DNA from 2 places in the Vreelandella mediterranea genome. Region 2 is predicted to be linked to the other one. Evidence: predicted binding sites of a transcription regulator. Region 2 holds the regulator's gene; the other holds the start of a gene.
The links. The regulator FliA, encoded in region 2, starts transcription of late flagellar genes. The targets are predictions, from matches to a motif close to CTAAAGTTNNNNNNNNNNCNGCCGATA.

Region 1 (8,030 bases), 380 kb from region 2:
GCTACTTTGCGAAGTGATGCGCGCGGACTTCGAGCAAACCGATGCCGAGCGCCAAACGCTCAAGCAGATACTTATGGCCCGCTATCGGCTGGGAGATGCGGAAGTCACCGAGCTGATGGCGCTGGCGGATGCCGAAGTGGAGGAGGCGGTGGACCACTACCAGTTCGTAAGCCTCATCAAGGAGCACTACGACTACGCAAAGCGCTGCGACCTAGTGGCGCTGATGTGGCAACTGGCGTGGGCGGATGGCAGCATCGACCCGCAGGAAGAGCACCGCATTCGCCGCCTGGCGGATCTTCTGCACGTAAGCCACAGCGACTTCATTCGCAGTAAACTCGCCGCCGAGGAGCACCAACGCCCCCATGAGTGACGAATCCCCGGCCGCGAGCCTGACCGAACTGCTCGACGCCATGGCGCAAATGGAAGAGGAAAAGCGCCGCGTCAGTGTCGAGGACATTCTCGATGCCGTCGGGCGGCGCTCCTTTGGGCCGCTGCTGCTGGTGGCCGGCATCATTACCCTGGCGCCCGTCGTGGGGGATATTCCTGGCGTGCCTACGCTCATGGCGGTGCTGGTGCTTCTAACCTCGAGCCAATTGCTTTTGGGGCGCAAGGCCTTCTGGCTGCCGGGCATACTCTTGAACCGGTCGGTCTCGCGCAAAGGCTTCGATAAATCACTGGGGCTGATGCGCAAGCCTGCCAAGTGGGTCGACGGGCTTTTGGGCGTGCGCTTGGCCTGGATGAGCGGCTATATCGGTATGCGTGCCACGGCGCTTGCCTGCTTGTTGGTGGCACTGGCCATGCCACCGATGGAGTTCATTCCCTTCACCGCCAACGGTGCAGGGCTTGCGCTAACGCTCTTCGGCCTTGGGTTGGTGGCGAAGGACGGATTGGTACTCTCGCTTGGTTTTCTGATCACCGGCGCCACCTTCGCCGCTATCCTCATGTATCTGCTTTAACCCCCGCGCTGCGCTCGAGAGTTGAAGGGAGCGTTAGCGGTAGGTCAGCAGGTTCATCACCAGCCGGTTCAACTGCTGCTGAAACTGCCCGCCCGGTGAGGGAGGCGTGGGGTCGGAGGTGATCACCACGGTCATGTCACGCTCGGGAATGACGAATAGCGCTTGGCCGCCGTAGCCGCGCCCGTAATACACCGGCGTGGTGCCAAGGGTGGTGACGAACCAGCCAAGCCCATAGCCATCCCCGGTCCACTGGGAACTACCCCGCGGTGTCCAGGAGTCCTCTACCCAGCCTTCGGGCAGAATGCGTTCGCCGTTTACCACGCCGTCATTGCGGTAAAGCTCGCCGATTTCCACCAGCGCCCGGGGCGAGAGCTGCATGTCGTTGCCGCCAAAGTAGATACCCTGCGGGTCCTGCAACCAGCGGGGAATGGCAATGTTCAGCGGTTCGGCCAGAAGCCGCTGAGCAAGCTGGTAGGTCGACTCGCCGCTTGCGTAGGTGAGCGCGGCGGATACCAGATGGCTCGAGCCGGTAGAGTAGAGCATGCGCCCGCCGGGCTCATCCACAAAGGGCCGGGTCAGGGCATCCTCTACCCAGTTGGAGCTTGCCACCCAGGCGCTGTAGTTGCCGCCCGAGGTGCGCTCGAGCCCCGCCTGCATGGCGAGGAGGTTCTCGATGCTAATCTCGTTAACCTTCGGGTCTGCGCCTGGCGGCACACGGCTGCCTAAAAGCTCGACCAGTGGTTGGTCGATCGAGTCGATCACACCGGCCTGGATAGCGGCGCCGGTAATCGCTGCCAGTACGGTTTTGGAGAGCGACTTTACGTTCGCCGGGGTGGCGACCCCCGGCCCGCCCTGCTTAAATTCGTGAACGATCTCCCCCTCGACCGCGACCACGACCGTATGCAGGCGGCCAAGCGCGCTGGCTTGCTCATCCAGCACGTTAAATGCCTCTCTCGAAGGCGCTTCGGCTTGAGCGGTAAAAGGTAGCCCCATGGCCATCACCACCCCTAATCCCATTAACATTGCGCGCATTGGCACCCCTTTCGACGACGGCTTGACTGCTAAAAAGCGTAGAGTCTTCGACACGCTAGCGCACGTAAATTACGCAAAGAACCCAAAAGCCTGCTAGGATGTGGGTGTTGCCCCGATGGGGAAAGCAACCCGTTGATTTTTCTAAACGCAAAAAAGCAAGGAGCGCCGTTATGCGTAATATCATCTACATCGTGGGTCTGATAGTCGTCGTACTGTTTATTCTTTCGATGCTTGGCCTTCGTTAATTACAACGCCGTGCCAAACACAAACGCCCGCATTCGCGGGCGTTTTTGCGTTTAGAGCGCTTATTTTAAGAGGTTCGGGCTATCCCTAGGCGCAGTCCGCCGCCCCTTGGCCAAACATATCGAACATGATCTCGCGGCCCAGCGCCGTTAGCACAAAGCGCCCCGCTGCGTTGGTGGTGCCCGCCTCGCTTGCCTCGAGCGTTTTGCGACACCTTGCCCAGCCAGCGTTTTGCTCTTCCAGTACGGCCATCTCCCGCTTCGCCAGTCCGCAGCCGGGTAGTGTAATGGTTTCCAGCACGTATCCGTTCACATAGAGAAGCTCCGCCACGTTAAAAAGGCACCTACGCAGTTGCTCTCGGCTAAACGGGGCAGGGTTGGCAGTAAGGGTGTTGCCCTGGGCAAACATGAGGCTCTCCAGCAATGAACGCACAATACGCTGGCCAGTGTAAGTCACTCCCGGGTATTAGACCAAGGTCTAAATAAGACGGTGGTTCAACGAACGCTTTTTAGCGGATTCGTTGGGAAGCGGCGTAGCCCAAAACTTTCCAAACATTACAGAAAATAACCTTTTAATGAGTTAAAACAGGTCAAGAGCTAAAGAAAAAGCGCCGGATGCCGATATTCAATGCATCAACGCAGGCAAATTTTCAGGTCGCGCTGTCGAATGAGCGACACTACTTCCAAGAGGCACTAACTCATGGCTGCTATTACATCACTGGGCATCGGCTCCGGGCTCGATTTGAACGGGCTGCTGGACCAGCTTGAGACTGCTGAGCGAGCCAAGCTCACGCCCATCGCGCAACAGGTACAATCTGAACAAGCGACGGTTTCGGCTTACGGGACACTCAAGAGTGCGGTGGCCACTTTTCAGGATGCCACTGAGGCGCTCAACGACACAGCCACGTTCGAGAGCCTTACTACCAACGTCGACGGCGATGCCGTGACGGCGGTAGTTAGTAACGAAGCACAAGCCGGCAGGTACGAAGTTGAGGTCGATCAGTTAGCAACGGCTGGAAGTTTCGTCACGGAGCGTTTGGGTTCCTCCGATGAAAGCATCGTCAGTGGTGAGCAAACACTAACTTTCGATGTGGCTAAAGGCGATATGGCCCCCATAACCATTGCCGACGGCAGTTCGCTGCAAGACATTCGCGACGCCATCAATGAACAAGGCGGTGGTCAGGTAACGGCTTCCATCATCGATGACGGCCAAGGGTATCGGCTATCGGTCATGGCGAGTGAAACGGGAGCCGACGCCAGCATCGAAAGCTCCAACTTCTCCTCCGTTCTATCCGAAGCAGCCGTGACGTCGGACACCCAGGTGATTCAAGCAGGGCAGGATGCGGCCTTCAATGTGAATGGCATCGACATCGTAAGCAGCTCCAACCAGGTCGAAGAAGCCATTCAGGGCATGACCCTGAATCTCACCGAAGCGGGCGCCTCGAGTACCATTAGCGTCGAACAGGATGACGAAGCGTTGCGGAAAAACGTTGATGCCTTCGTTGAAGGCTTCAACTCGCTCAAGGATACCTTGACGCGCTTGACCAGTTTCGACGCCGAAACCGGTCAATCAGCAGGTCTGAACGCCGACGCCACTACGCGGGCGGTTGAACGGGATCTGCGTTCTGCTATTAGCAGCGTAGTGGGCGGCGATGGCTTTAGCGTGCTTTCTGACATCGGCATTTCACTGCAAACCGATGGTAAGCTTAAAATCGATGATGACAAGCTGGACAACGTCATCGCGACGGAGCCCGATACGCTTGCCAACTTTTTTGCCGGCAGCAGCGATGACACGGGTATGGCCGGGCAAATCAATGCCTCTCTCGAGCGCATCGTGGGCGACGGAGGACGCCTGGATACGGCTGAAAGCAACGCTGAAAGCCGTGTTGGAACGTTAGAAAATCGTTTCGCCCGCACCGAGGAGCGCATCGATCAGACTATCGCGCGCTTTCGCGCCCAGTTTCAGGCAATGGATAGCATGGTGGCGCAGATGAACCAGACCAGCAGTTACCTGAGCGAGCAGTTGGGAATGCTGGGCCAGAACAACCAGTCGTGATCGCCAAGCGATACTCGTGAGACAGGAAATGCCCGGCACTTGCCGGGCATTTTTACAGGACTTTAAGAATCTTAGCCGCTAAAGTTCGTCGTTTATCAGCCGATAGAGTATTTAACTGTACTTCTCTACTACTTACTAGAGGACTAACCTCATGGCGTCTATTACGGCATTGGGTGTGGGGTCTGGGTTGGATTTGTCGGGCTTGGTGGATCAGCTCAAGGCGGCCGAACGCCAAAAGCTCGTTCCCATCCTTGAGCAGAAAAGCGCTCAGCAAACCAAGATTTCTGCTTATGGGCGCCTGGAATCCGCAATGGATAGGGTGCAGAACTCTATTACGGCGTTGAACGATGCCGCTACTTTCAATCAGCAAAAAAGTACGGTAACGGGAGAAGGCGTACTGGCGACGGCGAACGAAAAAGCCAATCCAGGTCGCTATGAGGTGACGGTTTCCCAGCTGGCGCGCGGCGGCAGCGCTGCGTCCAATAGCGTGTCATTGGACCAGGAGCTTACGGCAACCGATACGAAATTGATGCTGAATTTCGGAGCTGGCGATACGCAAAAAACTTACGGCGTCGATATTAAAGCAGGCAGTACCCTGGCTGAGGTGCGTGATCAGATCAATGCGGATAAAGAGTCTGGCGTTACGGCTTCGCTCATCAATGATGGTAAAGGGTATCGCCTGGCGCTGAGCTCCAAGGAAACGGGCAAAGAGGCTTCGCTGACAGGGTTTTCAGGGCTGACCTCCCTTTCGATGGACCCCACCACGCTACGTGCTGGCCAGGATGCCGAGTTGAATGTCAACGGCATCGCGATTACGAGTAAAAGCAATCGGGTAGAAGAGGCTATCCAGGGAGTAACGCTCAACCTGACCGCTGCCTCCCCGACCCCGTCCACGCTTGTAATCGAGCGTGATGAGGCGTCACTGAAAGAAGCCATCAATGCCTTCGTTAGCAACTATAACGAAATGAAGTCCACCGTTGGCCGTATGACCGAATTCAAGGGCGTAGGTAATACATCGGGCGATTTAGTGGGCGACCGTACCGTTCGTACTATCGAAAACCGCCTGCGTCAGGATGTAACGGGCAACTTTGGAACGGGCGATATAACGCGGCTTGCTCAAATGGGTATCGACATCGACAAGCAGGGCCGCCTCCAGGTCGATGAAGCCAAACTGGATGAAGCAATTGCCAATAACTCCGAGGGTTTGGCTGCCTTTTTTGCAGGTGACACGAAAGAAGGCGGCTTTGCAGGGAAGATAAGTTCGACGCTCAAGGACATAACCGGGGATGACGGCATCATCAAGAGCTCCATCGGCAGTGCTGAGCTGCGAATAGAGAGCCTGGACCAGCGCAAGCTGCGTATGGAAGCCAGCATCGAGCGAAGCACTGAGCGCTACCGTAAGCAGTTCGGCCAGTTGGACGGCATGCTCGCCCAGATGAACTCCATGAGCAGCTACCTCTCTCAGCAGTTCGATATGATGAGCGCCATGCAGAAGAAGTAGGTCGTATTTTCCTGGCTGGGTCAGAACGCTTTTGACGTAACAGCCATCAACGCAAGTGACGGGGCCGAAAGGCCCCGTTTGCCGTTTGAGGATGCAACGACTTTTTTTATAAAAAAGTGCAAAAGAGTTAAAGAAGTGGGGCGACAGGCCGTTAATTATAATAACGGCGATGCAAGTGCCGATTCATAGGCCTCTCCCGGGCCACTAAACACCGAGGATTAAATTCATGTCTGTTATCAACACCAACATCACTTCCATGATCGGCCAGAACAACCTGAGCAAGTCCCAGGGCATGCTGGCTCAGGCGCAAGAGCGTCTCTCTTCCGGCCTTCGTATCAACAGCGCTTCCGACGATGCGGCTGGCCAGGCCATTGCCAACAAAATGACTGCCCAAATCAAGGGCATGGATCAGGCGAGCCGTAACGCCAGTGATGGTATCTCATTGGTACAGACCATGGAAGGCGGTCTGGATCAGGTTAACGATAACCTTCAGCGTATTCGCGAACTGGCAGTACAGGGTGCCAACGACACCAACACCGCTGATGACCGCGCCGCCATCACTACCGAGATCAACGAGCGCCTGGCAGAAATCGATCGTGTTGCGGGCAGCAACAACTTCAACGGTACTAATCTGCTAAACGTAGCTAGCGGTGCCGGTGCCGCGCTAAGTATCCAGGTAGGTTCTAATACTAACGTAGAGGACGTTATTACAGTTCAACGAATCGATGCTACCGTTAGTGGTCTTGGTTTGGAAACAGCGGCAGGATCTGGTGCTGCTGCAGTAGCTGGTGGGGAATTTAACGTTGCCAATGCTTCTGGTGGAGCTACTCACGCTGAGTTCCAGACAATGATCGATGCCGTGGATGCGGCTACCAAATCTCTGGATACCAACCGCGCAACATTGGGTGCCACGCTGAACCGTTTCGACTCGGTGATTGACAACCTGGCGACCACCACCACCAACCTGTCCGAAGCGCGTTCACGTATCGAAGATGCGGACTACGCGGTGGAAGTGTCCAACATGACGCGTGCCAACATCCTGCAGCAGGCCGGTACCTCCATGCTGGCCCAGGCCAACCAGACTCCGCAGTCCGTACTGTCTCTGCTGGGCTAATAGTACGCTAGCGCTAAATCATGACGGGGCCAATAGGCCCCGTTTTTTGGTTTTTTAACCCGCAATTTTTGTTAATTGAGTTTTTTGAAAATCGCCGCATGGCGGGAGCTTAAGCGCGATGGCTTGGGTGTTGAGTGGCTAATGTTACTTTCCCTTACATAAAAAACGTATTGTTTTCTAAAGACTTTGTACGAGCAGCCGTTACCAAGGGGTAGCGGCATGACAAACGTCGCAAAGTTGGCCCGCTGGCCAGTTATACTTCCAGGAGAAAATACTCATGTCTGTAATCAATACGAATATCACCTCCATGATCGGCCAGAACAACCTGAGCTCTTCGCAGAGCATGCTGGCTCAGGCGCAAGAACGTCTCTCCTCTGGTCTGCGCATCAACAGCGCTTCTGACGATGCCGCTGGTCAGGCCATCGCCAACAAAATGACCGCGCAAATCGATGGTATGAGCCAGGCAAGCCGTAACGCCAGCGACGGTATCTCGCTGGTACAGACCATGGAAGGCGGTCTCGACCAGGTGAACGACAACCTGCAGCGTATTCGTGAGCTGGCAGTACAGGGTGCCAATGACACCAATACTCAAGAAGACCGCGCGGCGATTGCCACTGAAATTAACGAACGTATCGAAGAAATTGATCGCGTTGCGGGTAGCACAAACTTTAACGGCACCAACTTACTGGCGAGTGGTGGTGGTGCTGACCTGAATATCCAGGTTGGCGCGAACACTTCCGGAAACGACACTATTGAAGTCTCCGTTTTTGACGCCACCAGCGAAAACCTGGGCGTAAGTGGGTCGGCGGCTACTATTTCCACGAATGCTGCTTCGGGTGGCTCCGGCGCCACTAACGAAAATTTCCAAGACCTGATCGACGATATTGATGATGCAGTAGAGACGCTTGATACCCAACGTGCGACGCTAGGTGCAACACTCAACCGCTTCGACTCGGTCATCGACAACCTGGCGACTACCGAAACCAATCTTTCCGAAGCGCGCTCGCGCATCGAAGATGCCGACTACGCGAAAGAAGTCTCCAATATGACCCGCGCCAACATTCTGCAACAGGCGGGTACGTCTATGCTTGCACAGGCGAATCAGACCCCGCAGTCCGTGCTGTCTCTG
Region 2 (8,030 bases):
GCCGCGCGGTGAACCTGGTACCGGCCCGGCTGCGCGTCGACCAGGCGTCGCTGATCGACACCATGGCGGAGTTTATCGTCGAGGAGGGGGATGACGGCTTCTATAGCCACTTCTACCTGGGCGAGCTCGATGCGCTGCTCGGCCAAATGAGCGACGGCGAGCAGCTTTATATCGGTTTCGAGCAGGGCGACGAACCGCCCTGGACCATGACGTTCAGTTTGGCGGGCGCCGGCGAGGCGATTCGCGAGACGCAGCGCCGCTGCGCCAGCGCCTAACGCGAGGCCGGCGCCGCGGCGTTAGGCGGCCGGCGCAGTACGAACTCGACGCGCCGGTTGGCGGCGCGCCCGCTTACGGTGTCGTTCGCCTCGAGCGGGCGCGTATCGGCGTAGCCAACGGCGCGCAGGCGTTCCCGCGCCACGCCTTCCTCTTCCAGGTGGCGCACCACGGCAATCGCCCGCCCCGTCGAAAGCTCCCAGTTGGAGGCAAACGAGGCGGTGGCGATCGGCACGTTGTCGGTGTGCCCCTCCACTGATATCTCGCCATCGAAGGTGTCGATGACCTCGCCAAGGCTTTCCAGCACCTCTTCACCTTGAGCGGTTAGCCGCGCCGCGCCGCTGTCGAACAGCAAGCTATCGTCGATGCGCAGGGTAATGCCTTCGCGCCCCTCGGAGACGCTCACGCCTTGAATATCGAGGCTGTCCATCGCCGGGCTCAGCCCGCTGTGGAGCGGTTGAAGCCCCGAAGAGAGCGGCTGGATACCCGAGGTCGTGGGCGTGCCGGCGGCTTCGTCGCCGGTGCCCGCCGGGGTGAGCGCCAACAGCAGCACGAACAGCGTGATCAACAGCGTCAATACGTCCAGGTAGCTGGTCAGCCACCCATCTTCACTGTCGCCATCCCCGGTGAATGGCGATTCCAGTGCGTGGCGGGCTTCGCGGTTCATCGCCCTACCCCTTGGCAGGCGCGTCGTTCTCGGCGCGCGGCTTCACGTTGGCATCACGAATCTCGTCGTTGTAGTTGGCCACGAAGGAGTTCAACGTCTCTTCGATGAACGACGGCAAGCGGCGCTTGGTGATCAGCGAGATACCCTCGAGCACCATGTTCATGGTGATCAAGCGCTCTTCGGTGCGCCGCTCGAGCTTCACCGCCACCGGTTTGAAGACCAGGTTGGCAAGCAAGATACCGTAGAAGGTCGTGAGCAGCGCCACCGCCATGCGCGGGCCGATCACCTCCAAGTCACCGGCGTCCATGACCTCCAGCATATTAACCAGCCCCACGAGAGTGCCGATCATGCCAAAGGCCGGGGCGTAGGTCGCCATGGTGCGAAAGATCTGCGCCTCGGCGTGCTCGCGTGCCTTGAGCCGGGCGATACGCCAGCGCAGCATGTCGAAGATTTCATCTTCCTTGGTGTTGGCGATCACCAGCTGAATGCCGGTGCGCAGAAACGGGTTGCGCGTGTGTTCGAGCTCGCGCTCCACCGCCCGTACGTCGCCCTTGAACCAGAGCCGCGACATGGACACCAGCTCGTTGATATCGTCGCGCACGTAGGTGTTCTCGCGGCGAAATACCAGCCCCACCAAGCGTACCACCCGCAGTACCTCCTTGAGCGGGTAGCTGATGAAGGTCGCCGCCAGGGTGCCGGTCACCACGATGGCAAGCCCGGGCAAGTTGAGAAAGCTCTCCGGGGATTCCGCGGTGAAAAACAGCACGCTAACCAGTAGCAGAATACTGGCAAATATACCGATCAAGGTAGAGGGGTTCATCGACGGCTCCTCGCCGGTTGGGTTTAACGGTTAAAATGCGTCAATCTGGCTCGTGCAGCCGCGCGCGCAGACGGCTAATGGCCTGGCTGTGCAGCTGTGAAACACGCGATTCGGTCACCCCCAGTACTGCGCCCACCTCTTTCAGGTTGAGCTCCTCCTGGTAGTAAAGCGCCATCAGGAGCTTTTCCCGCTCGGGCAGCGCTTCGATCGCTGCGATCAGGGTTTCGCGCTGCTGGCCATCCAAAAGCTCCTCAAAAGGCGCATTCAGCGCCTCCTGAGCGGGTTCCCCGCCCTCTTCCAGAAGCTCCTCGAAGGGCAGCAGGTGGCCGCTGTTGGCGTCGTTGAGCAGTTGGTGATACTCGCCAAGCGGCATGTCCAGATGCCGGGCGATCTCGCCCTCCTCCGGTGCCCGGCCCAGGTTCTGTTCGAGATGGCGAACCGCCTCGTCCATGGCCCGGGCCGAGCGCCGCACGCTGCGCGGCAGCCAATCCCGGGTGCGCAGCTCATCGACCATCGCCCCGCGTATCCGCTGACTGGCAAAGGTGGCGAAGCTCGCCCCCTGGGAGGCGTCAAAGCGCCCAAGCGCCTCCAATAGGCCGACCATGCCGGCCTGAATCAGATCATCGAGTTCGATGCTCGCCGGCAGGCGGACCTGCAGCGCCAGCGCCTGGCGGCGCACCAGCGGCATGTGCTGAGTGACCATTTCGCTGTGTTGAATTCTGCCTTGTGCTGTATACATCCTCGTGCCTCGTGGCTATACACTCGTCACTGGTAGTTCACAATCACGTGAAGCCCTTTTACCCGCATCGGCCGCTGCCCGCGCCCCAACGCGAAGCGAAACGCCAGCGGCGCATCGGCGGAAAGCCCGGCCAACCCGGTTTCGCTTCCGCGCTGGCCGCTGAGCTCGACGCAGCGCTCGGGGTGGCAAAGCCAGGCCTGCAGCGCGGCGCCGAACGGTGCCTCATACCCCCAGTGAACGCGTTCGATGCGCCCCTGGGCGATCTCCGCTACCGGCGGCGGCGCCAAAACCTGGCTGCTGACCGCCCGGTCGCTCATGGCCACCATCATACCGGTGACCTCCTTACTCCAGCTGCCGGTGCCCGCCTGAGCGGTCAACGCCAAGCTCGACCCCATCGCCATCAGTAGCGCGACGCCTTGAAGACTCTTTTTCAGAAAACGCTTTTTCATTGTGGCCTACCGCGCTAGTAGCAGCAGTTCGATATTCAGATAATTCGCCGCCGCCTTCTGCAAATTGTCTAAAAGCCCTTCGCGGGGCAAGCCGGGCTCGTGCAGCGCCAGTAGCTGGCGGGGCCCCTGGTTGTCGTTGAGCTGGCGCAGCGTGCGATACATGCTCGCGAAGGCGTCCGCGTCGCTGCGCACCCAAAGCGCCCAGCGTGAATAGCGCTCGCAAAGCGCCTCCAACGGCTCGCTGGCATCCACCGGGATGACCTCCCAGCTTTCCGGGGTCGCCGCCCAGCGCCGGCCAAGCTCGGCCCACTCGCCAAGGCGCTCTTTGACCGGGGCGACGCTTTTCGTCGGCAGCCCCACCACCGCCAGCGGCGTCTTGACCACCGGCGGGGTGGCTTCGCTTGCCGGCGGGGTGGCCTGGGTGTCCACGTCGGGCTCGGCGTACTCGCTGCCAGCCTGCTTTGCTGGTGTCTCGTCGATGGCGGCCTGCTGCGCCCGCTCTTCGTTGCGCAGGCTCGCCCACTGGCGCAGCCCCGAGGCCTGGTCGCCGCCGCTCATGCCAAGGCCTCGCGGCTGACGCTACCCAGCTGACGGATGGCGTCCCGGGTCATCAACATATGCATCAGCGCGTCGAGTAGCGCGGTATCGCGGCGCTTGCGAGTCGTTTTGGAGAGGCGCATCACGTCCTGGCGCAGCGTTTGCGCGGCCTCGTCCTGGGCGTTGTCCAGGTGCGTGGCGGCCGCGGCGGCACCGCTGGCCATCAAAAGGCGCAGCTGGGCGCTAACCTCGCCGCCATCGGCTTCCTTGAGCGCGCGCCAGGCTCGCTTGGTCAATATAGCGGCGGCTTCGCTTTGCAGCTGAGTGACCAGCAGCGATAGCACCTCGGCCCCCAGCCGCGCCGGGGTGAGCCAGTAGCGCTTGGCCACGCGCTTGGCGCTTTCCGGGTCGCGCAGCTCGCCGTACCAGGCGAGAAAATGCCGCCCGGCCTGGTCGGTGACCTCGGCGTGGGCATTCCATAGCTGTAGCGGCTGACCGCGAAAGCGCACGTTGACCCGATGCGAGAGTTCGCTTTCGCCAAACAGGGCCGTCAACGCGTAGCGCTCGCCCTGCCAGTATATCCGCTGAGCGCCGGTCACCTGGCTGACCCAGGTCAAACGCTCGCTTTCCAGCGCGTCCAGGGTCTCGCCCTCGGCAAGGGTCGGCAGCAGATGGACCGCCGCCTGGCGCTGGGCGTCGATACGGGCCTGCCAGCCAGCGGGCTGGCGGTGCTGTAAAAGCGTTAGCGCACAAAGCTGGCCGTCGGCGTCGAGGCTCAGATCCGGCATCGACCACTCCATGCCACGCTCGTTGCGCCGCGGTGACCAGACGATGCCCAGCGCATTCTGCTCGCAAGCCTGGTCAGCAAGTGCCGCCAGGCGCTGGTCGTGCAGTACGCCAGGCAGCGCGCCGATATCCCATACCGCTTCGAGCAGCGCGAACCCGGCCACCCGCTCACGCAGCTGCGCGAGCAGCAGACTCAGCCGGCGCCCCTGGCCCAGCACGTCCTGGGACCAGCGCGGTGCCAGCGGCGCGTTCGGCCACGGCGGGCGGTCCGGCGCGGCGTCGGTATGGCCTGCCAGCGCCTGCTCGACCAGCGCGGCCGGGTCGGCCAGCGCCATATCCTCGGGCACCTGCTGGCCGTTGGAGGAGAACAGCACGCGCAGCCCAAAGCGCATGACGATATCCAGAAGCGGCGCCAAACGCCCCGCTTCGTCCTGTTTGGTAATAATACACTCGTCGAGCTCGGCGCCTGCCGCCCGCGCAGCCTGGCGGTAGCGAAGCACCACCTCTTCCAGGGTTTCGGGTTGGCTGGCGGCGTTGAGCACCAGCACCAGACGCACCCGGGATTCGCCGCCCTGGAGCTGGCCGATCTGCTCGATGACACGCTGATCACGCTGGCTCATGCCCACGGTGTCGATGATCACCCACTGCTTGCCGCCTAACCGCCCCAGCAGGTTGTCGATGGGCTGTTCGTGATCGAGGGCGTACATCGGCGTATCGAGCAGGCGCGCATAAATGCGTAGCTGTTCGTGGGCGCCGATCCGGAAGCTATCGGTGGTGACCAGCGCGACCGGCCGGGTGCCGTGGCGCATGACAAAGCGCGCGGCAAGCTTGGCGGTGGTGGTGGTCTTGCCAACGCCGGTGGGCCCCACCAGCGCCACGATACCGGTTTGGTCGAAAAAGTCCGCCTCGCTCTGAAGCACGGAAAGCCGCGCTATCAGTTGGCGGTGCAGCCAGTCGAGCAACCGCTCATCCTGAAGTTCCAGCGCGCTGAGGGAGTCGGGCAGTGCCGCGCCGATCTCTTCGGCAAGCTCGCTGCCAAAGCCCGCGCGGGTCAAAAGCGTGGTCACCGTGGCACCGCCGGTGGGCGGCGCACCCTTGGCGTCGCCGGTTTGCGATCGGGCCAACAGGGCACGCATGTCCTGCATTTCGCGCAGCAGGCGCTCGCTGACTTCCTCGAACGGGTGCGCGTGGCTCGCCTGGGCCGGCGCAGGCTGGGCGGCCAGGAGTGTTGGCGCGCTTTCATCCATGCCCACCGCTTCGAGCGGCGTGGCCTGCTCGAGCGCGGCCTCTTCGGCCATGGCCAAAATCTCGACGCCCGTGTCCGTGCGCCGATTGGCGACGATCAGCGCCTCGTCGCCCAGCGCCTGGCGCACCTGGCGCATGACATCCCGGCTGTTAGCGCCGACAAAGCGTTTTACGCTCATGGGTTAACCTCCAGGTTTTCCAAAGCGGGGTTCTGCAAAGCGCCCAACGCAGCACGCATCACCGGCCACCTACCAGCGTGGTGATTTTAAGCGTACGGTCGTCGGGAATTTCCGCTTGAGACATGACGACCAAATGGCGCAGCCGCCGGCGCAAGAAGCGCGCCACAATAGCGCGAAGTGAGTGCTGCACCACCAGTACCGGCGGCTCGCCGCTGGCCTCCTGGCGCTCCAGCGCCTGCTGCGCCTGGTTCATCAGCGTGTCGGCAAGCCCGGGCTCCATCGCACCGTTGCCGTTCATCGCTTGAATCAGGACCTGTTCGAGCTGGGCATCGAGGCCGATCACGTTCAGCGTCTCTTGGCCTGCAAACCACTGCTGAGTAATCGCCCGGCCAAGGCCGATACGCACCAGCGCCGTCAACTCACCCGGGTCCTTCTGCTGGCCGGCGTGCTCGGCCAGCGTATCCAAAATGGTACGTATATCGCGAATCGAGACGTCCTCTTCGAGCAGATTTTGTAAAATCCGCTGAAGCACGGTCAGCGTAATCGCCTTGGGCACGACCTCTTCTACCAGGGATTTCTGATCGTCGCCCAGCTTGTCGAGCAGCTTCTGCACTTCCTGGCGGCCCAGCATCTCCGGCGAGTGGCGGTGCAGCAGGTGGTTCAAGTGGGTGGCGATCACGGTACTGGCGTCTACTACCGTGTAGCCAAATACCTGGGCGTGCTCGCGCTGGTTGGCATCGATCCACACCGCTGGCAGACCGAATGCCGGGTCCTGGGTGGGCGTGCCGGAAAGCTCGCCGGTGACCTGGCCCGGGTCGATCGCCAGCCATTTGCCCGGCTGGGCGTCGGCCCGGCCGATCTCCGCGCCCTTTAGCGAGAGCACGTAGGTGTTCGAGGAGAGCTCCAGGTTGTCGCGGATATGCACCACCGGCGGCAGAAAGCCGACGTCCTGGGCAAACTTCTTGCGCACGCTTTTAATGCGCGCCAAAAGCTCGCCTTTCTGGCGCGAATCCACCAGCGGAATCAGCCGGTGGCCCACTTCGAGCCCCAGGGTATCCACCAGTTGCACGTCCTCCCAGCTCGCCTCCGGGGTTTCCTGCACCGCTGGTGGGGCCTCCTTGAGATCCTCGGTGACCAGCGCTTTCTCCTGCATACGCGTCAAAAGCCAGGCAAGCCCACCGAGCATCCCGGTAAAGATCAGAAAGACCAGGTTGGGCATACCCGGCACCATGCCTAAAAGCCCCATCACCGCCGCGGCCAGAATCATCACTTGGGGGTTGACGAAAAGCTGGCTGATCATCTGCTGGCCCACGTCCTGCTCGGTGTTGACGCGAGACACGGTGACACCGGCGGCGGTGGAGATTACCAACGCCGGAATCTGGGCGACCAGGCCGTCGCCGATGGTAAGCAGTGTGTAGGTGCGCGCGGCGTCGCCAAAGCCCATGCCATGCTGCATCATACCGATCAACAGCCCGCCGATGACGTTGACCACCATGATGACCAGACCCGCCATGGCATCGCCGCGCACGAACTTGCTGGCGCCGTCCATGGAGCCGTAGAAATCGGCTTCCTGGGCGACTTCCGAGCGGCGCTTTTTGGCATCCTCTTCGCCGATCAAACCAGCGTTCAAATCGGCATCGATCGCCATCTGTTTACCGGGCATGGCGTCCAGGGTGAAGCGCGCGCCGACCTCGGCGATACGCCCGGCGCCCTTGGTGATGACCATGAAGTTGATGATGACCAGAATCAAAAACACCACCATACCGACCGCGAAGTTGCCGCCGACCAAAAAGGTACCGAACGCTTCGATGACCTTTCCCGCCGAGGCACCGCCCTGATGACCCTCCATGAGGACCACCCGGGTCGAGGCGACGTTGAGGGACAGGCGCAGAAGCGTTGTGAACAGAAGCACCGCCGGGAAAGCGGCGAAGTCTAGCGGCTTCGAGGCAAACATGCTGACCAGAAGCACCATGATGGCCAGCGCAATGTTGAAGGTAAACAGCATATCCAGCGCGAACGGCGGCAGCGGCAGGATCATCATGCCAAGGATCATGAGGATCAGAAGCGGGCCGGCCAGCAGCTTCATGGGCACACTGCCAAACGGGTTGCGCTGACTGATTAATTGGCCAATGTTCATGAACGTGCCTCAAAAGCCCCGGGGCCACGGTTGGGATGCGTCATTTCGTCGGGAACCGGTAAATGTTCAGGGGTCGGGGGCGTTTCGCCCCCTTCTTGCGCCACGCTTTTCAAACGGTACGCCCAGGCCATGACCTCGGCCACGGCGGTGTAGAGTTCTGCCGGTACTTCGCCATCCAGATCCACGTGGTGATAAAGC

Region 1: a site for FliA is predicted at 4,365-4,391, ahead of fliD (flagellar filament capping protein FliD). Genes of this name have one in related genera too.

The regions. Positions count from the first base shown of each region.
Region 1 covers NZ_OZ310198.1:508,774-516,803, forward strand. The annotation lists gene ACWFVE_RS02450 (tellurite resistance TerB family protein) at 1-370, shown strand, start outside; gene ACWFVE_RS02455 (exopolysaccharide biosynthesis protein) at 363-956, shown strand; gene ACWFVE_RS02460 (serine hydrolase domain-containing protein) at 990-1,988, opposite strand; gene ACWFVE_RS02465 (hypothetical protein) at 2,319-2,639, opposite strand; gene fliD (flagellar filament capping protein FliD) at 2,931-4,286, shown strand; gene fliD (flagellar filament capping protein FliD) at 4,438-5,787, shown strand; gene ACWFVE_RS02480 (flagellin N-terminal helical domain-containing protein) at 6,014-6,901, shown strand; gene ACWFVE_RS02485 (flagellin N-terminal helical domain-containing protein) at 7,179-8,030, shown strand, end outside.
Region 2 covers NZ_OZ310198.1:129,097-137,126, reverse strand. The annotation lists gene ACWFVE_RS00645 (hypothetical protein) at 1-275, shown strand, start outside; gene ACWFVE_RS00640 (OmpA/MotB family protein) at 272-940, opposite strand; gene ACWFVE_RS00635 (motility protein A) at 945-1,760, opposite strand; gene ACWFVE_RS00630 (RNA polymerase sigma factor FliA) at 1,801-2,499, opposite strand; gene ACWFVE_RS00625 (flagellar protein FlhE) at 2,526-2,948, opposite strand; gene ACWFVE_RS00620 (hypothetical protein) at 2,955-3,506, opposite strand; gene flhF (flagellar biosynthesis protein FlhF) at 3,503-5,695, opposite strand; gene flhA (flagellar biosynthesis protein FlhA) at 5,754-7,832, opposite strand; gene flhB (flagellar biosynthesis protein FlhB) at 7,829-8,030, opposite strand, start outside.